3 regions of the Secundilactobacillus sp. MJ173 genome follow, and region 2 is predicted to be linked to each of the others. Evidence: riboswitches for the same ligand, from Rfam matches in the RefSeq annotation. Region 2 holds a riboswitch; each other region holds the start of a gene.

Region 1 (7,553 bases), on a different contig from region 2:
AACTGATACATGGCTTGCTCAACGGTATTAGGAATATCGTACAATTTTAAATCAAGGAAAACCTGGATCCCACGCTTACGCAATTCCAATAGAATCTTCGGTCCCTCAAAGTAAAAGAGTTCCATGCCAACCTTCACAAATAATTGATCTTGGTGGTCAAACTGATCCAAAAAATTGAATACTTGATTCCGATCCTCAAAGTCTAACGCAATAATAATGGGACGCATTTTTTCTCCTTTCTACACAAAAAACCGTTTAGCTCGAGCGCTAAACGGTTCACTGGTTCCATCAAGAAGATGGACTTCTTCCGTAAACTTGTTAGTCTCACTGGGCTAAGTTAAAGATATCTTGCTTTGAGTTTACATCAGTCAGCTAGTTACCGTCAAGAAGTACTTGTATTCGTCAATAAACTATGTCACAATACCAGCGACGGTTAGATCCGTAACCGCAAAAATAACAAGTGCCAGTGAGCACTTATTTTGGAGGAAACTGAATATGGAAACTACTGCACACCACGCACTAAGTAAGAACCAAAAGTGGACGATCGCTTCTACCTCGGCGGGATTTGCTTTGGAGAATATGGACGTTTTATTCCTCTCCTTCGCACTTTCTTCCATCATCGCTGATTTACATATCAACGGTGCTCAGGCAGGGCTGATTTCATCAATCACTAATTTGGGCATGCTAGTGGGTGGCATTTTTTTCGGCGTTATTGCTGACCGTTTTGGACGAGTACGGACTTTTTCTCACACCGTATTCATTTTTGCTTTTGCCACTGCTGCCATGTACTTCGCAAATAGCATTACACTGATCTACCTTTGCCGTTTTATTGCCGGTGTTGGTGCTGGTGGTGAATACGGTGTCGGCATTACGCTGATTGCCGAAAACTTTAATCATCATAAGATCGGTAAAATGACGTCTATTGCCGCAATTGGTGGTCAAATTGGTGCTATTTTAGCCGCCATCTCTGCCGCCTTTATTATTCCTGCATTCGGCTGGCGGGCACTGTTCTTATTCGGCTTGATTCCGGTTGGCTTAACCTACTTCATCCGTCGTCATTTACACGATAGCGACGAATTTTTAGCCGCCAAGAAGGCTGAAAAAGATCCCAGCAAACGGGTTCGAATCAGTGCACTGTTCAAGACACCCAAGCTAGCTTATCAAACCATTGCCCTTAGCGTGATGGTGGTGGTCCAAATTGCCGGCTACTTTGGTTTAATGAACTGGCTGCCTTCCATCATGCAACAGAAATTGCACTTAAGCGTGTCTGGTTCCTCTATTTGGATGATTGCAACGATTGTCGGCATGAGTATTGGGATGATGACTTTCGGCAGCATTCTTGATTATTTCGGTCCCCGTTTGGCATTTGGTATTTTCTTGATTTGCTCCGCAGTTGCAGTCTTTAGCATCACCCTGGCAGTTAATGAGGTGACTTTACTGATCGCCGGCGCCATTCTTGGTTTCTTCTCAAACGGCATGTTCGGTGGTTATGGTGCTGTCATTTCTCGGCTTTACCCAACTGAAATCCGCTCAACTGCCAACAACGTTATCGTTAACGTTGGACGTGCAATCGGTGGCTTCTCCAGTGTAGCAATCGGTTTCTTGATGGATCATTACAGTTTAATCGTCGTCATGGGATTCCTGTCAATCCTCTACATCATTAGTCTATGCACCATGCTGACAATTCCGAATTTAAAGAAGTTAGGTCGCGCATAACTCCGCATTAGTTTGCTTGCAAATACTAACTAGTCCGTGTAGACTGAACATTGTACTAAACGTTATCTGGGGTGCCTTTTGGCTGAGATACCACCCATTGAACCTGATCTGGTTAATACCAGCGAAGGGAGCATAATGCATTTATTTTCTGATGATAAAAGCCAAAAGGAAGAGTCAAAGATAATCGTTTATCTTTGACTCTTTTTCTGTGGAAAACGTTTAGCAAAACTATATTTGGAGGCTTTTGTCATGAAATATTCAAATGCTTGGCACTTACGCGACATTATCTTGCTAACGTTAATTGCGATTTTCTTTGGGGTGATCTATTGGGTCGTCGGTCCATTGTACAACGTACTAACAGTTGCCCTCACACCAGTTGGACTTGGCCCCGGCGCCAATGACATCATCATGGGCATCTGGGTGATGGCTGGTCCATTATCCGGATACGTCTTTAAAAAAGTCGGTTCGGCTACCCTTGGTGAACTTTTAGGGTCGGTAGTTGAAATGTTCCTTGGCGGTCAATGGGGTGCTAGCACCATGATCTCCGGTGTTGTTCAAGGGGTTGCTTCAGAATTAGGCTTTACCTTCACTGGCTACAAGCGTTACGACTGGTTTAGCCTGAATCTCAGTGTGCTGACCACCACCATCGTCACTTTTGGTTGGGACATGATTCGTAACGGTTACTCCAAGTATCACATTGGCCTGCTGATTGCACTGTTCATCATCCGTCTGGTTTCAACTTGGATCTTCTCCGGTTTACTGGTTAAGGCCATCGTCAACTTGCTTGACCGGACACACTTGATGCAAACTCAAACGCGCTAGAATTGAGGTAAACTCATGGCAACGATTTCGGTAAATCAACTATCATTTTCTTATCCGACTGAGGACGGTCAAAAGCCTTTGACTTTGGCTGATATTTCAGCCACTTTTCCTGACGGCGGCTTTTCACTGCTGACGGGTCCCTCTGGTTCTGGTAAGTCCACCCTGATGAAGATTATTAGTGGCCTTTACCCGAAGTTTGGTGGCCTGATTACTGCCGGAGAAGTCCGGTTAAACGACGCCAAAATTAGTGACATACCAGAAACAAAGCGTGGCCAGCTAGTTGCAATGATGTTTCAAAACCCCAACCAGCAGTTTGCCATGGACACAGTCGAACGTGAATTAATTTTTGCGTTAGAAAATCAGTGCGTGGCACCAGAAGAAATGATGCCCCGGGTTGACCGAGCACTTGATTACGTGGAGATTAGTCCGTTACGTCATCGCCAACTTAATAGTCTCTCAGGTGGTGAAAAACAAAAAGTTGCCCTAGCTGTAATCATCGCCATGCAAGCCGACACCATCCTGTTAGATGAACCTTTTGCCAGCGTCGATCCAGTTGCCCGTCAGTTATTGTTAGCTAAGCTTTCAAGACTGCAGCACGAAGAGCACAAGACCATTATCATTTCCGATCACGACCTTGAAGACTATGATGCTTATATCGATCACCTTTTTGTGCTAAATGGTACGGGTGACTCACTCGAATTACTCGACTCCGATGCGGCGACGCAAAAAATGGCTAGTTTTAAACGGCAGGATACCTCTAATCAGCAATTACTTTTGCCAAAGGAAACTGATCAGCCGATTATTTCAGCACATGATTTAAAATTAATCGCTGGTACTTCCACTCTGGTGTCACAACCTAAAATTGACTTCTTCCAGCATCACATCACCCTGTTGACCGGTGCTAATGGTACAGGTAAATCGACTTTGCTATTAGCGCTTTCAAAACTGCATCAATACAACGGTTCCTTGTTACTTAACCAAAAGGAAATTGCTAAAATTCGACCTAATCGACTATACCAACAAGTCGCCTTGGTCTTCCAAGATGCTGATCAGCAGTTCTTAAACGTGACGGTTGCAGAAGAACTGACACTGTCTTTAAAAAATAGTCAGGCACCCGCTTATTTTAAGGATCGTATTCCTAAATTTCTAGAACAATTACAGTTAACTCAGTTGCAAGACCAAGTAGTCTACACGTTAAGCGGCGGTCAAAAGAAAAAATTGCAAATTTTAGAAATGCTGATCATGGCCACTCCAGTCTTGCTGTTCGATGAACCGTTCACTGGGCTTGATTTTAGCTCATTGCAAGCCATTATGACCATCATGAAACAAGTTGCGAAAGATTGTCAGCAAACCATGATCATTGTCAGCCATCAGCTCTTTGGCTTGGATGCCTTAGTTGACTACCATGTCACTCTGGAAAACAAACAATTACAGTATGTGGAGGGATTAGCGTGAATCCAAGTTTAAAATTCTTATTAGCGGTACTGATTGCGCTAGAAATTTCCTTTACTAATACCTGGACAGTTAACTTAGGGTTGGCAGTGATTGGTTTATTAATCATCCTCAGCAGCCGACCGAGCTTAAAGCGACTTGTACTGCTGTTCTTTGTCCCCTTAATTCCGGCACTGGCACTGGCAGTAGCGATTTTATTGCAGTCAAACGCTGGCATCCATTTTGCCCTAGTGTTGTTCACCCGGATCTACGCCTACGTCTTTGTGGGTTCAGCCGCAACGTTAACCACTTCAGTTGCTGATTTGGTGATGTCTCTGGAACAGAATGCGCACATTCCCAGTAAGTTTGCTTACGGTTTCTTAGGCGCTTTCAACTTGCTGCCAAAAATTATTAGTGAAGTAAATGTCATCCGGGCAGCTGGCAATATGCGCGGACAAGCGCTGCATATTTGGTCACCCCAACTCTATTTTAAGGCTATTCTTGCCTCGTTAGACTGGTCAGAAAACTTAGCTGAAGCCATGACTTCACACGGCTTTTCTGAAGGCGCTCCCCGCACGTATTTCAAACAGATCCGTATCCGCTGGTGGGACTGGTTGATCGTTATTGGTAGTTTGGTACTATTACAATTTGCGTTATTTGGCTTACATTTGCAATGATATGATTACCCCATTTCACTTAAAAGATTTATAATATAGTTTAAAGAAGGTGATCATTATGGCTCGAAAACCACTAAAATTCACGACAGCATTTGGCGTGACCGTAATGGTTCTGGGCGTATTACTTGAACTAGGTGCATTTTTCTATCACTTAGGCAGTATGGTAAGCGCAGAAACCGTGTTTACAGGTGCCATTGTTTTGACTATCGGTCACGCGTTTTATGGTATCGACAATCTCTTTTTATCTTTGCTACTAACCTTTTTCAGTTCAATCGGCGTTGGCTACTACGTTTTCGTTCAAACTAACAGCTGGTTGTGGACAATCGTTGCTGCAATTGCATTCTTTGCCTTTATCGTTACCCTGTTTGGATTTAGATCATCGATTCGAAAAAAACACGGTATGTGGTAACTCACCAGATACTAATTAAAACAAACAAGCGCTATTCCGAATTGCTCGAAATAGCGCTTGTTTGTTTTTTATTTAAATTCCGAGCCGTGAAACAGCTCTATTTTTAATACGCATTACCAACGACCACGTAATTAACACCGCCGTCAACTGACTTGAGTAGCTGGCCCTTCGCATTGGTCTTAAACCATGCAATCGTGGGACTGGTGCTTGGATCCGCACCCTTAGCCTTCATATTGGGCGACTGGTGGTTTTCCTGTACTTGAACCGTATAAATACCAGCACCAGATTGACTAAACTGAAAGCTTAAATCCTGAGGAGCATACTGACCACTGAGCAACCGCGAAATTCGGCTGGCAAGCACCTGCTGCGTCACTGCTGGGTGACTTTCAGTGACATTTTCTTGAGAGCCTTTAGTTTGAGCTTGCTGTTTAGTCGTTTGGCTATCCTGCTTTTTTTCGCTGGGCTTTTTGGCTTCAGTAGAAGATTCAGCTACAGCCTTAGTTGAAGAATCGCTTTCAGAACGACTACTAGTCTTAGATTTCGCTACCTGACTTGTTTGGGACTTGGTTGATGCCGAATGCGACTTTTCCTGTGAGCCACAACCCCCAAGCAATCCTAAAACTGCCATTGGTAACACTATCTTGATTAATGTTTTCATCGCTTATCATTGGACAAATTCATCCCACAGAATCTGCCACTCCCCCCTTACTTATTTACGCCCATTATAACATGAGTGCAAACGAATACGTGGGGATAGCGATTATTACTTAACGGTCCCTGCAAAACTTGGCATGAAGTAACTGCTGATAGTCTCAACATCTACGTTTTGACCTGGTTGAGGCGCTGCTACAAACTGGTTATTGCCGATATAAATGGCAACGTGGTGTGTAGCACCAGCCGATCCCCAAAAAAGTAGGTCCCCTGGTTTAGCTTGAGAAACGGGTTTACGATTGACCTGCCCCTCTTGAGTTACCGTATAGTGTCCCAGGTGAATATTGGCAGCGTGCGCGTAAACGTAATCCGTCAAACCGGAACAATCCATACCGTGCAATGATTCACCACCCCACACGTAGGGGATGTTCATGGTGGCTAACTTCTTCGCTAAATTAACCACTGCCTTAGTTTGAGACGTGGTGGCAGTTTCACCATCATTATCGACAACAGTAGAACTATTGTCAGTTGACTGAGCCGTAGTTGCAGTCTGGCTGTCATTACTTCCTTCAACGGCGTCATGAGCCGCTCTTGTTGCCTCTTGGTTAGGTAATGCCTGAATGGTTGCAGCTGAAGCCGTAGTGACCGTTGCGCCAAACAAGGAAACGGTGGCCGTCAGCATCAGTAAACTGTGTTTTAGGTTCATAACTATCACCTCATATTAATTATTAATATTTACAATGATACAGGAGTAACATCACGAAAAGATTACAGTGCAGTTGATTTTATGTAACTTTTGTCCCTTTTTCATTGATCTACCTGCTTAATCACTGTTGTTTAAGTTCCCTCAGTATTATTCTGAATTATTACTCATCCAAACTTCTAATTCTTTGGCGGACTCCCAAAAATCGTTTATAATGAACCTAGGTTTAGTTGTGTTTAGTTTTAAGTCATATCAGGTGGAGGTATATTATGGAACAAGAAGTAAACGGTATTGCAGAAAAAATCATTCAATATCAAAAGAAACATAATCTTACAGATACTGAACTGGCCTTAAATCTTCACATTACAGTTGAACGGTTACACAATATCAAGTCAATGGAAAGTGACCCAACGACTGAAGAAACTGCGGTACTGAATCATTTTATCGGCGCAAACTAATTCATAGGGGTCAACATCAATGAACGCGGTACAAGTATCACAGTATAGACAAAACAGCTTGTTGATCAGATGTTCTCTGATTAACAAGCTGTTTTTAGTTTCCCATTGCTTCGTTAAAGGCGTCGTACGTTTTTTGATCAAACGCCACCATTGTCACTTGAAGCGGTGCGTCAAACTTTCGAATGGCTGATACCGCAATCTTGCAGGCTTCGTCTAAGGGATAACCGTAAATCCCCGTGCTGATGGACGGAAATGCCACTGTCTGACAATGATTCTCCACCGCCCGCTTCAGACTATTCTCGTAACAGCTACGAAGTAACTTAGGCTCTTCAAAAGAACCATCACGCCAAATCGGTCCCGGTGTGTGAATGACAAACCGAGCCGGTAACTTAAAACCCGGCGTCACTTTCGCGTCACCAGTTGGACAGCCATGCAACTTTCGGCAGGCAATATCCAGCTCGGGTCCAGCAGCCCGGTGAATGGCACCGTCAACGCCGCCTCCACCAACTAAACCAGTGTTAGCGGCATTAACGATGGCGTCACCTTTAAAAGTCGTGATATCGCCTTGAATCAATTTAAGATCAGCCATTTAAACACCTCACTTCTTTTTTCTCGACCACCAGTGTTTCTTATGCTGTTTCGTCTGTACCTTTTTCTCCTGTGCCAGCCGTTCCATGCCCACTCGC
Region 2 (7,553 bases):
AATAAAATTGTAATTAACTACCATCTAAATTAGTTATGCAAACTCACGGATATTATGTTATGATTTTAGTGGAAATTCAGCAATGAATTTCAATTAATGTTCGTATTTTAATGAAATTAATCAGAAATGAGGACTATAATGCTCGAAAGATATACACGCCCAGAAATGGCGGAAATTTGGTCGCTCCATAACCAGTATCAATCTTGGCTGGAAGTCGAAATTGCGGTGGATGAAGCGTGGGCTCAATTAGGGGTCGTCCCTCAAGAAGACGTTGATAAGATCAACGAGGAGGCTACTTTTAATGAGGATCGAATTGCTGAAATCGAAGCTGTTACTCATCATGATGTTGTGGCATTTACCCGTGATGTGTCTGAATCACTGGGGGAAGAACGCAAATGGATCCATTATGGCATGACGAGCACTGACGTTGTGGATACAGCGCAGGGCTACCGTCTGAAGCAAGCCAACGAACTATTGCGACAAGATTTATTACATTTAAAAGAAGTTGTTAAAAAACAGGCACTTAAATATAAGGATACGGTGATGATTGGCCGGACCCACGGTGTTCAGGCGGAACCAACCACTTTTGGGCTGAAATTAGCCCGTTGGTATTCTGAAATCAACCGCGATATCGACCGGTTCAATGAAGCTGCCGCTGAAGTGGAAGCTGGTAAAATCAGTGGGGCTGTGGGGACGTTTGCTAACGTACCGCCATTTGTTGAAAAGTATGTTTGCCAAAAGTTAGGAATTCGGGCACAAGAGATTACTAGTCAAGTGCTGCCTCGAGACTTGCATGCTAACTACATCGCTACTTTGGCTTTGATTGGCACTAGCTTGGAAGAATTCGCTACTGAGATTCGTGCCTTACAGCGTTCTGAAATTCATGAAGTGGAAGAACATTTCAATAAAGGTCAAAAGGGTTCATCAGCGATGCCGCATAAGCGAAACCCAATCGGTTCAGAAAATATTACCGGTTTGGCACGGGTCTTACGGGGCCATGTTCAAACAGCGTACGAGGACGTTGCCTTATGGCATGAACGTGATATTTCCCATTCTTCAGCGGAACGAATCATCTTACCGGATACCACTGCAACGCTAGATTACATGTTGCATCGGTTTGCAAAAATCGTGGAAAACTTAACGGTCTTCCCAGAGCGGATGAAGCATAATATGACCTTAACCTATGGCTTGATTTACAGTCAGCGGGTAATGTTGAAGCTGATTGACGCTGGTTTAACGAGAGAAACGGCCTACGATTTAGTTCAACCGTTGACGGCTAAAGCGTGGGATGAGGGCGTCCAGTTCCGTCCGCTAGTGGAAGGAAATGAAACCATCATGTCCCATCTATCAGAGGACGATATTAATGATGCCTTTGATTATCATTATCATATCCGCAGGGTGGATGAGATATTTGAGAGGATTGGGTTAAAGTAAGGTGCGGAACCAGGCGGTTAGATAGCGGAGTGTAAGGGACTTCAGGTATAAATCCTGGGCTTGGATTTGTGCCTGAAGTCCCTTACATGCAGCTGTCTGCCTGGTGTAGCCCGATTCGGCTATATAACAGTAAAAATCCCTATTAAAAAACCAAACTCGTTGGAGTTTGGTTTTTTTAATAGGGATTAACTTTCCAATTTAAGGGGGGAATTGGAAGGTATTAAAGAGGAGCATGGGATCCGTTTCTAGGGGGAGGAGGATAGATCCCACATGCAATCAGTTCCTAGGGGAGAGGAAACTGATGAAACAAGGAAGTGTACCCTCTTAAAATTAAGAGGTATAGCTTATTACCTTTGCTATGATATAAATATATCAACAAAATGTGACAAAAGTGTGAAATTCAAACGGGATATGTTTGAAGTTTTTCTTATGTTAGAAATAAGTTTTTAAAAACGTTGAAACACGTGCCTGATAAGCTGCCGGATTATACCAGAAACTTTCGGCGTGAGTAGCGTTTTTGACGATCCAAAGTTGCTTGGGTGCCTTGGTAGCACGGTAGTTTTCGTAGGCCATTCTAACTGGCACATACGTATCCTTGCCACCGTGGATAAATAGAATCGGGCGACGGTTCTTTTTCAGCTGTTCCATAGAAGACACGTCGCTCAGATAAAACCCTAATCGGTGACGATTAATGGTGCTGACCATTGGTTCAATGGGGTATTCAGGTAGATGATACTGTTCCTTTAGCAGATAAGTCATCTCTTCTTTGATACTGGAGTAGCCACAATCTGCAATAATGGCTTTTACCTGTGTCGGTAGATTTTCCCCCGACAGCATTTCCATGGTAGCGCCACCCATGCTAACGCCAAAGAGCAGGATCTTTTCGTCTTCCCCCTTGATGTCGATCAGTTTGTTGATCCAGCTCATGTAATCAAGTCGGTCCAGCCAACCAAAATTAATGTATTTGCCAGCGCTGTCCCCATGAGCGCGGTCGTCAGGCATCAAAATGTTAAAGCCTAAGTTGTAAAACATTTTCGCATAACTCGACATGGTCTCACGGTTTCCCTTATAGCCGTGGGAAATAATGACTGTTTTTTTCAAGTGATCAGGGTGTTGAATGAAGGTTGCCACTAGTCGTTTATGTGGGTCATTTTTATTCAAATACCAGGTTTCCTGTGGAATCTGTTTAAACCAATCTACGTCGTCGTAGTATTGTTGAGCGTATTTTTGCTTTTCTTTAGAGGTTTCTGGCACGTAGTTAACCCGCTTAAACGCGATGTTAAATAGGTAGTGACTGACGTATAGTGCGCCTGTAGCGACGGCTGCCAGTGGGAGTCCAAGTGTAACTGTTTTTTTCAAGTTCTAACCTCCATGAATTAATGAGTTAAGTAGAGTTTCTTCAAATCAGCAATGTCTTCATGAGATAATTGCAGTGCTTTATTTAAAAATTGTGGCATTGAGCCGTAATAGTTATCGATAGCTTTCATTGCGGCATCAAAATAACCGCTTGAAACTGACATTTGGGCTTTTATGGTAGCCAACATTGTGCCAGTAACGCCCTCGTTTTTGGCCTTAGTTAACCGTGTTTGAACGAATGGTGATAAAACATCGTTGGTTAATAGGTAATCTTGTTTGATGATTTTTGGTGACACGCCTAATGCTGAAAGGAAAAACGTCGCACCCATACCAGTTCGGTCTTTACCAGCTGTGCAGTGGAATAGGAGAACGTCTTTTTCGTTAGTATTATTCAACAGCATGGCAAAAAAGGTCTGGTAAGCGGAATGGGCCTGAGGTTCGATCACCATTTCTTGGTAGACGTTGACCATGTGCTCAAAGCCACTCTTCTTTCGTGCTTTCAGTTCGGCGTCGAGTTGAGCCTGCGTTTTTGACGCATCCGTTTTATCATCAGGAAAAACTGGGAGGTGACGATAAACGATGCTGCTAGGAATATGATCTGGTGCTTCGGCTACTTCTCCATTAGAACGGAAATCCACATCATACTTAAGACCATAGTCAACTAAAGTCTGCTGATCCCGATCCGATAAGTGAGCCAGTGTTCCGGTGCGAATCACGCGCTGCCATTTGACGGTTTGACCGTCGCGGGCGGGATAGCCGCCAAGTTCCCGAAAGTTATAGCCGTGGTCCATTGTGAGTACACGTTGATTAGCTTGTTGCATGAAAGTCCCCCCTCGTTGATGTCATACATGCGTCCCTTTATTGTAACCCAATTAGCGAACCATTTCATGTTTCAAGATGCTGGGTAGGGGTGGTATTGATTGGCAAATTGCTTTTTTAAAGTAAATGAAAGCGCTATAATTGTCGTATCAATATTGTCACGGGAAGGTGATCATGATGAAAATCGGGATTATTGGCGGCAATGGCAAAACGGGTTCAGCCGTGTATGCGGAGGCAAAGAAACGCGGCCATGAACCCACAGCTATAGTACGTAATGAAGAACGGGCACGTGAAGCGCTGGGTGATGATGCACAGCTGTTAGTTACAGATGCGTTTGACTTAACTCAAGCTGATTTAGCCGCTTTTGACGTTGTCGTTGATGCGTTTGCGGTTCCTATGGGGGCACCGTTGGCCTATTTACATTTAGACCTACTGACTAAGTTGGTGCATGATTTACGTGATACTAACACGCGTTTATTTGTGATTATTGGCGCGGCCAGCTTAAAGCTGCCTGATGGTCAGCGCCTATTGGACCAGTTATTGACAATGCCAGATCATGATCAGTGGATTGGAACCCCGCTGAATCAAACCTACGAATACGAATTTCTGCAAATGATCGATAACGTTGATTGGGTGGCCGTTTCACCATCACGTAACTTTGGCTCGGGTCCAACTAACGGGTATGTCTTAGGAACAGATCAAATTTTGGTTGATTCAAAAGGCAAATCCGAACTCTCTCATGGTAATATGGCATTAGCGATTTTGGATGAAATTGAATCCCCGAAGCATCAACACCAACGATTTACAGTGCGTAATCAGGAGGTTGAATAGATGAGTGTACGTGGTGATTGGCTTCTATTTAAGACAAAACGTAGTCGGTTAAAACAGCAGGTGGCAACCAGCTTTCTGCATCCTAGCCGGCGAACGGATCACCTTGATCCAAGCAACTTCAAGCAGCCTGACCAAGTGAAAGTGGTGCCACTAGAACGCGGACGTTTAGTCACGCTTCTGCCAGAATCGGAAACGCACCAGCACGTGGTTATTTTTCACGGGGGTGCTTACACGGTACCCGCCACCGACAGTCACCGTCAGTGGATGGAAACGATTGTGTCGGATATGGGCGCTAAGGCAACCATGTTGGATTTTCCATTAGCCCCTGAAAATACGGCTGTGGTGACGGTGCCAGCTTCGCTAGATGCCTATGTGGAACTGCAGGCAGAGTATCCGGATGATCAGTTTTACTGGTTGGCGGATTCGTCTGGTGCAGGATTAGCGCTGGTACTCTTACAGCAACTGCGCGCTAAACAGCGGCCGCTGCCGAGTTCCACCGTATTAGTGTCACCATGGGCCGACTTAGCCATGCGTGATCCGGAAATTGTCAAGCGCCACCAAACTGATCCAGAATTACCATTGCAGGCTATGCGTCAGGTTGGCGCCAATTATGCGGGTAATTTGGTATTAGACGATCCATTAGTTACCCCACTGAACGGCCCCATGGATCACTTGGGCCGCGTTAGTCTTTGGTATGGTACAACGGAATTGTTATTGCCTGACCATCGCAAGTTGGCTGATAAGCTAAAGCAGGCCGATGGTACGCAGGTTGATGTACATGAAATGAAAAATATGTTGCACGATTTCTTGATGTGGCCGGGCTTACCGGAGAGTAAACAAGTCTTTGCGACGTTGCAACAGTTGATGCAAAAGAGTGTGTGATACAACTCGGTAGATTCCAGGATGTAACGTAAACAAGCCATTTCGATGTTTTTTGTCGGAGTGGCTTGTTTACGTTACATGGCCGGAATCTGAGTTGTAGAACACGATTAGGCTATATTGACGGATCGAATTTAAGTACACTTATGTTACCGTCTCTTTACGCCAACTAATTGATTTCGCTTTACGTATAAAAATGCTATACTCACTTTAACATAACGCTAGGGGTGCCCCGTGCTGAGAAATACCCTTTAAACCTGATCTAGTTAGTACTAGCGAAGGGAAGCCGATTAATCGAATAATTCAGAACTTTCAGAGTAGGGAGTTCCTAGCTTCTATGTTGAAAATTATAAAAGGAGGTGCTACCTGTACCTCATTTTATATAAAATTTTGTAAAGGAACATGAAAAGGTGATCTTATGCTAACCACCTACCAAGTTGAAATTAAACCCACCGCCAAACAAGCATGGCTGATTGATTCTCACATTAGCGGTAGTCGTTGGGCTTACAATTTGTTTCTAGACATCAACAAACAACGCTATGAGCAAGGCTACTACTACTTAAATGCTTATGCTTTTAGTAAGTGGTTTAATCATGAGTACCTAGAGGTTAACCCTGACGACGTGTGGATTAAGGATCTGTACGCTAAATCGGTTAAACAGGCTTTTATTGATGCTGATACGGCTATGAAGCGGTTTTTCAAGAAACAAAGTGGTTTCCCCCGTTGGCGATCATTTAAACGGGGGCAGGGTAGTTACTACTTTGTTAAGAACAGCAAAACGCAAATTATTCCCTGTCAGCGTCACCGAATCAAGTTACCGAAGCTCGGTTGGATACGTCTAAAAGAATGCGGTTATATTCCTACAGACTCAGAACACTTCATTATCAAACAGGGCCGAATCAAATTTAAGGCAGGTCGGTATTACCTGACCTGTTTGGTGGAACAGGCTGAACTGCCAAAGTTAGAATTAACTGGCGACCCAATTGGCATTGATCTTGGTCTAAAAGAATTTGCCATCTTAAATGATGGTACTTTGTATCACAATCAGAATAAAAGTAGTCGGATAAAGCGCATCAGAAAACGCCTTAGACGCCTGCAAAGAAAAATGTCTCGTCAGTATCAAGCACTGAAAGCTAGAAGACAGAAAGAAGGGAAATCTGCTACTGATTTAAATCTAGCCAAAACTCAGCTGAAAGTGCAACGCTTATATCAACGATTAACCAATATTCAGTCAGATTATCAAAATAAGATTATCGCTACTGTAGTGAGAACCAAACCGCAGTGGGTAGCCTTAGAAGACTTGAATGTTAGAGGTATGATGAAAAACCGACATTTAGCCAAGGATATTAGTCACCAAGGATTCTACAATTTTAGAATCAAATTAGTTTCTAAATGCCAGTGGTTAGGCATTCCCGTACATCTGACCCACCGTTTTGAACCGACTTCCAAATTGTGCCACCACTTTGGTCATAAAAAAGTTGATTTGAAATTGAAAGATCGGATGTATGAATGTCGAAACTGTAACTATACCGAAGATCGCGATATTAATGCGGCCCTGAATATCAGGGATACTGAAAACTTTGAATTAGCCTACTAAACAGGCCTCAAAGTATGTACCGGTGGCTAGCCGGGAATTAACGCTTGTGGACTATCATACCAACTGTATTAGCGAGTTTTATGCGAGACAGGATAGGTAGAAGCAAGAATAATCTATAACTTTTTATAAGTTATCAGTAGCAGAGATTATTTTATGGACTTTTCGACAGAACTAATTGAAGCAGGAACTCCCATTTTAAATCACATCATGGCTCATCCCTTTGTTAAAGGCATTGCAGCCGGACAGTTATCTAGGGAAGCGCTCATGTTTTACGTGACGCAGGATTATAATTATCTAAATGAGTTTTTACATGCTGATGCGGTGGCACTCTTGAAGAGTACTTCGCGTGAGGATATGCAGATTATCAGCCAACAGATTGATTTTTTGCTCGGAGGTGAATCCAAAGCGCATCAAAACTTCTGTGAGGTTGCCGGGACTTCGTACGAGTCACTCCAAGGGCAACCGATGACGCCAACTACCAAGCTATATACGAATCATATGCTGGAAGTGTTAAAGAAGGGTGACTTGATTGATATTATCGCTGCCATGACGCCATGTCCTTGGACTTACGGTGAAATTGGCAAAACTTTAGTTGCTCAGGGAAAGAATACGCCTGAAAATCCGTTTACACCTTGGA
Region 3 (7,553 bases), on a different contig from region 2:
TAGGACGGCCAATCCCGGCATCAATAATCACCGGCACATCAATTTCATCAATCAAGATTTGAATCAGATCTTTGGTTGCTAAACCTTTATTAGTACCGATTGGAGCGGCTAATGGCATCACGGTGGCAGCTCCGGCATCCACTAACTGGCGAGCAACGTTTAGATCGGGCAGGACGTAGGGCATGACGATGAATCCTTCATTGGCCAATACTTCTGTGGCTTTGACGGTTTCGTTGTTGTCTGGCATCAAGTATTTTTTATCCGGGACAACTTCCAGTTTAATAAAGTTACTGCCACTGAGCTCTCGGGCTAAACGGGCGGTACGAATGGCTTCTTCAGCGTTGGTTGATCCTGAAGTGTTCGGCAAAATGGTAATCCCTTCAGGAATGTAGTTGAGAATATTTTCCTCGGCTGAATCCGTCCGACGTAACGCCATGGTGATGATCTGGGCCTTAGCCTGGTTGATGGCTGAATCAATCAGGTCATAAGAATATTTGCCGGATCCGAGAATGAAACGTGAGGTGAATGTGTGACCACCAATGGTGAGTAAATCTGCATCTTCAGACATGCTATTTCCTCCTAAATATTAGTTTCTCCTAAAATTAAACGGGTAATCATATTGGCTTCATGGCCGGCTGCAATCATGACTCGCGGTGCCATGAGCCCCTCTGCACCAGTAGTCGTGCCATCACCAGCAATGTAGAGGTTAGGGCGAACCTGCTTGGTTGTAATTGAGTTAGAACTGTGCGTGCCGGCCATCCCGGTAGCCATGACCATGGGTTTGTCAGGGAAAAATTCACTGGCAGCATCTAATAGCATGGCTTTGGCACTGGGATTGTCAAAGGCTTCACAGATAATATCGGCATCGGCAAAGAGTTCTGCTACGTTGTCATGGTCCACTTTTTGAACCAGCGTATCGATGGTGACGAAGGGGTTGAATTCTTGCAGATTTTGCTTAAGGGCAGTCACTTTATCCATGCCCACTTGGCTGAGTTTAAACTGCTGCCGGTTTAAATTACTCAGTTCAACCTGGTCGAAATCAATCAACGTTAAATGGCCGACACCGATACGAGCTAGTGCGATGGCGATGTTGGAGCCCAAACCGCCAGCGCCGGCGATGGTGACGTGGGCGGCGGTTAGACGGTCGGTGGAGTTAGCCACGTTACGGTCTTTCATCCCCTGATAAACATCCTCGATGGCCATTCCTTGAATGGTTGGCATAAGCAATCCCTCCTTAGCGTCCGCCGCCGACAAACGAAATCAGCTCCAGTTTGTCGTTTGGTTTAATCAACGTCTGCTCGTATTCAGGACGGTGGATAATCGTCCCGTTTAACTCCACGACAATGTTGTCGATGGGTGCTTCGCGTTGTTGTAAAAATGTGAGTAGGTTTTTGCCAGCAGCTTCCGCTAATGGCTCGCCGTTTACTGTAACCATAAAAAAGCCCCTTTCCGTTTGTCTACGAGGAAGGGGTTACATCAAGTCGAATTCTCAAAGCTATCCTGCATGAAAAAAGACCTTTCACGCAGGAAGGTCTTTGGACTGATAAATTCAGTAAAAGTTGTCTTCCTTCGGTAGTACAAACTACATCAGGTTCGATGGGTTTAATCTCAGCCAATTGGCACCCCAGACGAACTAACGTTATTTAATTTTTAGTTTGAGTCAGTTAAACGACTCATTGGTTATATTTATAAGCTAGAACATTGTGGAAGTCAAGCAAGAATATTCACGTGACAACTCAGAAAAATTTCGGTAGACTGTTGGCGAGAATTAAAAGTTCAGTCAATCTGGAGGCAAATAATGGAGATCAGTAAGCGACCACTTTACTTAGTTACCGATGCATTAGATTATTCCCAAGCAACGTTTTTAAACCGAATCGACGCTGCGTGTCAGGGTGGGGTAGACCTTGTTCAATTGCGCGAAAAAGACCTGACCAGCCTGCAGTATTTTCAGCGGGCGTACGCGGTCAAACAGATAACGGATAAGTACCGTATTCCACTGTTGATCGATGACCGGCTGGATATTGTTCAAGCGGTGGGAGCAGCAGGGGTTCATCTGGGTCAAAAAGATTTACCCGTTGACGTGGCACGACAGATATTAGGACCGGATGCCATCATTGGTGCGACCGCCAAAACGATGAATCAAGCTCGGTTAGCGGTTGAACAAGGCGCTGATTATCTGGGAGTAGGAGCAATTTTTCCTACAACCACCCACGTTGAAACCGTTCGAACCAGCGTTGATACGCTGAGGGCTATCAAGCAAGCAGTGGATATTCCGGTGTATGCGATTGGGGGGTTAAATGCCGATAACGTGGAGACGGTGAAGCCAGCTGGCGTTGATGGTGTGGCAGTTGTCTCAGCGATTATGAAAGCCGCTGATCCTTTAAAAGCGACTCAAAAATTACGGCGAAAGGTGATTGAAGTGACAAATTAAAAACGCTCATTGCAAAAAAAGAGCGTTTATTTGTAATATACAATTTTGATTATTGCTATATACAATATCTATTAACGTCGGCGATGTTTCACAATGGTAAAGAAATGCAAGATACTGGCTAGCAACACAAAGAAAATGACCACAAAGCTGACATAGATCAGCCAAAATTCACTAGCAGAAATCAAGTGAAATAAAAACTGGATGCCCATCGTTAAAAAGGCCATTACAGCAACCATGCAGAACAGTTCAATATAACGTTTCAATGTATTGTCATCTCGTTTCGGTTTAGTGATTAATTTGGTTCCCAATCGTTTACATTCAGCGAGTTTGGCAGCCGGAACCTGTTTCATGAACAGGGTGCCTGGCAAGACCAATTCGTTGATTTTAATGAGCCCTGCAGCAGACATAATTTTATCAATGGTACGAAAAGTGTTATCTGTGATACCAGAGACAAAGTTTTCAACTGTTCCGGCATAACAGCTGGTAATGCTCAGATAGTGTTTATTTTTGAACCGGTCTGGATGCGTACCCCCTTTATGATCAAAACGCACCAACCGGCCACGCATGCAATCGAGAAAATCCTTCATTCTACCGGCTAGGCCACCCCAGTATGTCGGTGCAGCGAATACCCAGACATCGCTTTCTAACAACTTGTCAGTGAGCTGGTCTAAAACTGGGTCGCGATGTTTCCCCTGATCAGGGTGGAATGGGTAGTCCTCCAAGTAAATCGTTTCCGTGACGTGGGGTGCCGGCACACTGTTTAAAACGGTGTTCAGCATGGTGGCAGTTAAGCCGTTTTGCCTGTGAGCTCCAAGAATCCCAAGTATTTTCAAAATAGTCCCCTGCTACTGATAACTTATAAAAAGTTATAGATTTTTCTTGCTTCTTCCTATCCTGCCTTGCACAAAACTCGCTAATACAGTTGATATGATAGTCCACAAGCGTTAATTCCCGGCTAGCCACCGGTACATTCTTTGAAGCCCGTTTTAGTAGGCTAGTTCAAAGTTTTCAGTATCCCTGATATTCAGGGCCGCATTAATATCACGATCGGCAGTATAATTACATTTAGGACATTGATAGGTTCGCTCACTTAGCTTTAAATCAACTTTCTTATAGCCACATTGATGGCATAACTTAGAAGTTGGTTCAAAACGGTGGGCCAAGTGCACTGGAATTCCTAACTGCTGGCATTTAGAAACTAATTTGATTCTAAAATTATAAAACCCTTGGTAACTAACAGCTTTAGCTAAATGCCGGTTTTTCATCATACCTCTAACATTCAAGTCTTCTAAGGCTACCCACTGCGGTTTGGTTCTCACTACAGCAGCAATAATCTTATTTTGATAATCTACCTGAATGTTGGTTAATCGTTGATATAAGCGTTGCACCTTCCGCTGAGTTTTAGCTAGATTAAAATCAGTAGCAGATTTCCCTTCTTTCTGTCTTCTAGCTTTCAGTGCATGATACTGACGGGACATTTTTCTTTGCAGGCGTCTAAGGCGTTTTCTGATGTATCTTACGCGACTGCTTTTATTCTGATTATGATACAGAGTACCATCATTTAAGATGGCAAATTCTTTTAGACCAAGATCAATACCAATTGGTTCGCCAGTCAGTGCTGACTTTGGCAGTTCAGCCTGTTCCACTAAACAGGTCAGGTAATACCGACCAGCCTTAATTTTAATCCGGCCTTGTTTGATAACGAAATGTTCTGAGTCTGTCGGAATGTAGCCCAACTCTTTCAAACGAACCCAGCCAAGCTTCGGTAACTTAATCCGGTGACGTTCGCAGGCAATCACTTGCGTATTACTGTTTTTAACAAAGTAGTAACTGCCTTGACCGCGCTTAAACGAACGCCAATGTGGGAAAACATTCAGCTTCTTAAAAAAACGCTTCATGGCAGTATCCGCATCAATAAAGGCCTGTTTAACCGATTTGGCATATAAATCCTTGATCCATATATCATCAGGGTTAGCTTCTAGATATTCATGGTTAAACCACTTACTAAAAGCGTAAGCATTTAAGTAGCAATAGCCCATTTCGTAGCGTTGCTGATTGATATCCAAAAACAGGTTGTAGGCCCAGCGACTGCCACCAATATGACAATCAATCTGCCAAGCCTGTTTTTCAGTCGGCTTAATTTCGACTTTATAGGTGAGTAACATCAGTTATTCCGCCTTATTGAATTTAATCACCAAGGTGAGGTGTCCCACATATTATACGGGATGGATTTAGCCCAAAAAGCCTTTTAATGAAATTCATATAAATCACTACATATAAGCTATTAGCTAATACGGAAAGTTTAGCTCCTAACTTTAACCTTGTGATATCTTTTACCAGACTTATAAGAATACAGAATAGGATAGAAGCACCACTTTACAAAGATTGATATCTTTGTAAAGCAAAACAGTTACTGTTTATTCCTCCCATTCTAAGCAATATCATAACGCAAAGCTGGGCCAATTTGGCCGCTAATTTCGTTATATGGTGATAAGTAAAACACGACAGTTTAATGCAAAGAGAGCGGGCTAATCGCTTATGTCACACTTGTTCGAGCTTTTCTGTTTGCTTTGTCGTATAATGGTCTAAGAAATCTATTTTAATGTAAAGGAGTCAATATTTTTTGGCTGACAATACGCAAACTGAAAAAGAATATATCTTAGCAAATCCGGAGCAGGGAGTGGCTATTTTGGGTGCGCAGGATCAGTTCGTTTCGCTCTTAGAAGAGGGACTGAACGTGACGGTTCATCCATTTGGGAATTCCATCAAGGTTGCTGGTGAGCCGTTCCAGGTTCAAAAGACCATGGATATCTTAAAAAATATGGATAAGTTGCTCCAACAAGGGATTCAACTGAACAGCGCTGATGTGGTCAGCGCTATGAAGATGGCAGATAAGGGCACTTTAGAGTACTTCTTGGATCTGTACACAGAAACCTTGATCAAGGATGCTAAGGGTCGGGCTGTTCGGGTTAAGAATTACGGACAGCGGCAGTACGTTGATGCCATCAAGCATAACGATATTACTTTTGGTGTTGGCCCCGCTGGTACGGGGAAGACATACTTGGCTGTGGTCATGGCGATTGCTGCTTTGAAGCGTGGTGACGTGGAGAAAATCATTTTGACGCGGCCTGCCGTTGAAGCTGGTGAGAGCCTGGGCTTTTTGCCAGGGGACTTAAAGGATAAGGTTGATCCTTATCTACGACCAATCTATGATGCTTTGTATGCTATTCTTGGCGCAGAGCACACTAACCGGTTAATGGAACGCGGTGTGATTGAGATTGCGCCATTAGCCTACATGCGTGGCCGAACTTTGGACGGGGCGTTTGTAATCTTGGATGAGGCTCAAAACACCACTAACATGCAGATGAAGATGTTTCTGACACGGTTAGGCTTTGGTTCGAAGATGATCGTTAACGGTGATATTACCCAAATCGATTTACCACGTCATAGTCAAAGCGGCTTGGTACAGGCAACTGGCATTTTAAAGCATGTCAACCATATCGATTTTGTGCAGTTTACCGCTGACGACGTGGTTAGACACCCAGTCGTTGCCGCAATCATTAATGCCTATGAAGCAGTTGAAAATAAATAAGGACGAGTATAAAAAATGGATTTAGAAATTTATGATGAAACTAAAAACGGTGTACCAGAAGAACATGTTCAGTTAGTCAAAGACGTGCTGGAATACGCTGGGAAGTACATTAAACTCAAAGAAAATACCGAAATGTCGGTAACATTTGTGAATAACGACCGGATTCAAGAAATTAACCGCGAATATCGTGGTGTTGATCGGGCCACTGACGTCATCAGTTTCGCCATTGAAGACAGTGCTGAAGACGATGAATTTCCAATCGTGATGGATGAAGAATTGGAAGAGGAGATTCCAGAAAATATTGGCGATATTTTCGTTTCTGTGGATAAAGTGGGCGAGCAAGCCGAATACCTGGAACACTCTTATGAACGTGAACTGGGTTTCTTAGTTGTTCACGGTTTTCTCCATCTTAACGGTTATGACCACATGGAGCCGGAAGACGAAAAAGTAATGTTCAAACTGCAAAGGGATATACTCGACGCTTATGGGCTTAAACGATAAACAAATTAATAAAAATCACAATTTTTTCCAATCACTGATTCATGCTCTGGATGGCATATACAGTTTAGTGTCTACGGAGCGGAATTTTCGCAAGCACATTAGCTTTGCTATCATTGCGGTCATCATGGGGATTTGGTTGCACTTGACGACTAACGAGTGGCTGTGGATTACCTTAGCTATCTTCGTAGTGGTCGTAGCTGAGGTTTTGAACACCGTCGTGGAGTCGATCGTCGATTTAATCGTTGGTCACCACTACCATGATGAGGCTAAAAAAGCGAAGGACGTTGCTGCTGGTGGCGTCTTGATTGCGGCTTTTTTTGCGGTGGTGATTGGCTGTTTGATTTTTATTCCGGAACTGTTACAGGAATTTCACGTTCATTTATAGGAGGATAAATTATTTTGGATAACCCAAATTATCGAAGTGGTTTCGTAGCCATTGTTGGTCGGCCAAACGTCGGCAAATCAACCTTACTTAACCGAGTAGTGGGTCAGAAAGTGGCTATCATGTCTGACAAGCCACAAACCACCCGTAACAAGATTCAGGGAATTTATACCACGGATGATGCTCAAATCGTGTTTATTGATACACCAGGGATTCACAAGCCTAAGAGTGAATTAGGGGACTACATGATGAAGTCAGCTTTGTCTTCCCTTAACGAAGTGGACGCAGTGATCATGATGGTTAACGCGGAACAGCGTCGTGGCGCCGGTGATAACTTTATTATTGACCGTCTGAAAACCGTTAAAAAGCCGGTTTATTTGGTTGTGAATAAGATCGATCAGATTACGCCGGATGATTTATTGGTCGTTATCGATCAGTACAAGGATGCCTTAGATTGGCAAGAAGTCCTGCCAATCTCTGCTTTGGAAGGGAACAACGTTGAAGAACTGCTCAGCGAGTTAGTTGGCAAGTTACCTCATGGTCCTCAGTATTACCCAGAGGATCAGGTGACCGATCACCCAGAACGGTTCGTGGTTTCTGAACTAATTCGTGAAAAGATCTTCCAGTTGACCCGTCAGGAAATTCCC

The links. A riboswitch is a leader RNA that binds a small molecule or an ion and turns the genes downstream of it on or off. The one in region 2 is predicted to bind thiamine pyrophosphate.
Region 1: linked by a shared signal. The riboswitch ahead of AC6H04_RS05905 (ECF transporter S component) and the one ahead of AC6H04_RS07785 (RNA-guided endonuclease InsQ/TnpB family protein) in region 2 are both predicted to bind thiamine pyrophosphate.
Region 3: linked by a shared signal. The riboswitch ahead of thiS (sulfur carrier protein ThiS) and the one ahead of AC6H04_RS07785 (RNA-guided endonuclease InsQ/TnpB family protein) in region 2 are both predicted to bind thiamine pyrophosphate.

The regions. Positions count from the first base shown of each region.
Region 1 covers NZ_BAAKGN010000036.1:59,976-67,528, reverse strand. Annotated here, with positions in the region: gene pyrF (orotidine-5'-phosphate decarboxylase) at 1-227, opposite strand, end outside; gene AC6H04_RS05910 (MFS transporter) at 496-1,716, shown strand; TPP riboswitch at 1,774-1,864, shown strand; gene AC6H04_RS05905 (ECF transporter S component) at 1,966-2,538, shown strand; gene AC6H04_RS05900 (ABC transporter ATP-binding protein) at 2,554-3,993, shown strand; gene AC6H04_RS05895 (energy-coupling factor transporter transmembrane component T family protein) at 3,990-4,646, shown strand; gene AC6H04_RS05890 (hypothetical protein) at 4,705-5,055, shown strand; gene AC6H04_RS05885 (hypothetical protein) at 5,159-5,683, opposite strand; gene AC6H04_RS05880 (C40 family peptidase) at 5,819-6,412, opposite strand; gene AC6H04_RS05875 (LBP_cg2779 family protein) at 6,679-6,867, shown strand; gene AC6H04_RS05870 (O-acetyl-ADP-ribose deacetylase) at 6,962-7,456, opposite strand; gene AC6H04_RS05865 (hypothetical protein) at 7,466-7,553, opposite strand, start outside.
Region 2 covers NZ_BAAKGN010000049.1:32,055-39,607, forward strand. Annotated here, with positions in the region: gene purB (adenylosuccinate lyase) at 139-1,434, shown strand; gene AC6H04_RS07765 (alpha/beta hydrolase) at 1,867-2,793, opposite strand; gene AC6H04_RS07770 (tyrosine-protein phosphatase) at 2,811-3,611, opposite strand; gene AC6H04_RS07775 (NAD(P)H-binding protein) at 3,784-4,440, shown strand; gene AC6H04_RS07780 (alpha/beta hydrolase fold domain-containing protein) at 4,441-5,322, shown strand; TPP riboswitch at 5,533-5,620, shown strand; gene AC6H04_RS07785 (RNA-guided endonuclease InsQ/TnpB family protein) at 5,738-6,916, shown strand; gene tenA (thiaminase II) at 7,070-7,553, shown strand, end outside.
Region 3 covers NZ_BAAKGN010000013.1:58,738-66,290, forward strand. Annotated here, with positions in the region: gene AC6H04_RS02070 (thiazole synthase) at 1-568, opposite strand, end outside; gene thiF (sulfur carrier protein ThiS adenylyltransferase ThiF) at 580-1,221, opposite strand; gene thiS (sulfur carrier protein ThiS) at 1,235-1,435, opposite strand; TPP riboswitch at 1,548-1,637, opposite strand; gene thiE (thiamine phosphate synthase) at 1,799-2,431, shown strand; gene AC6H04_RS02090 (flavodoxin family protein) at 2,503-3,264, opposite strand; gene AC6H04_RS02095 (RNA-guided endonuclease InsQ/TnpB family protein) at 3,418-4,596, opposite strand; gene AC6H04_RS02100 (PhoH family protein) at 5,055-6,023, shown strand; gene ybeY (rRNA maturation RNase YbeY) at 6,039-6,524, shown strand; gene AC6H04_RS02110 (diacylglycerol kinase family protein) at 6,508-6,909, shown strand; gene era (GTPase Era) at 6,924-7,553, shown strand, end outside.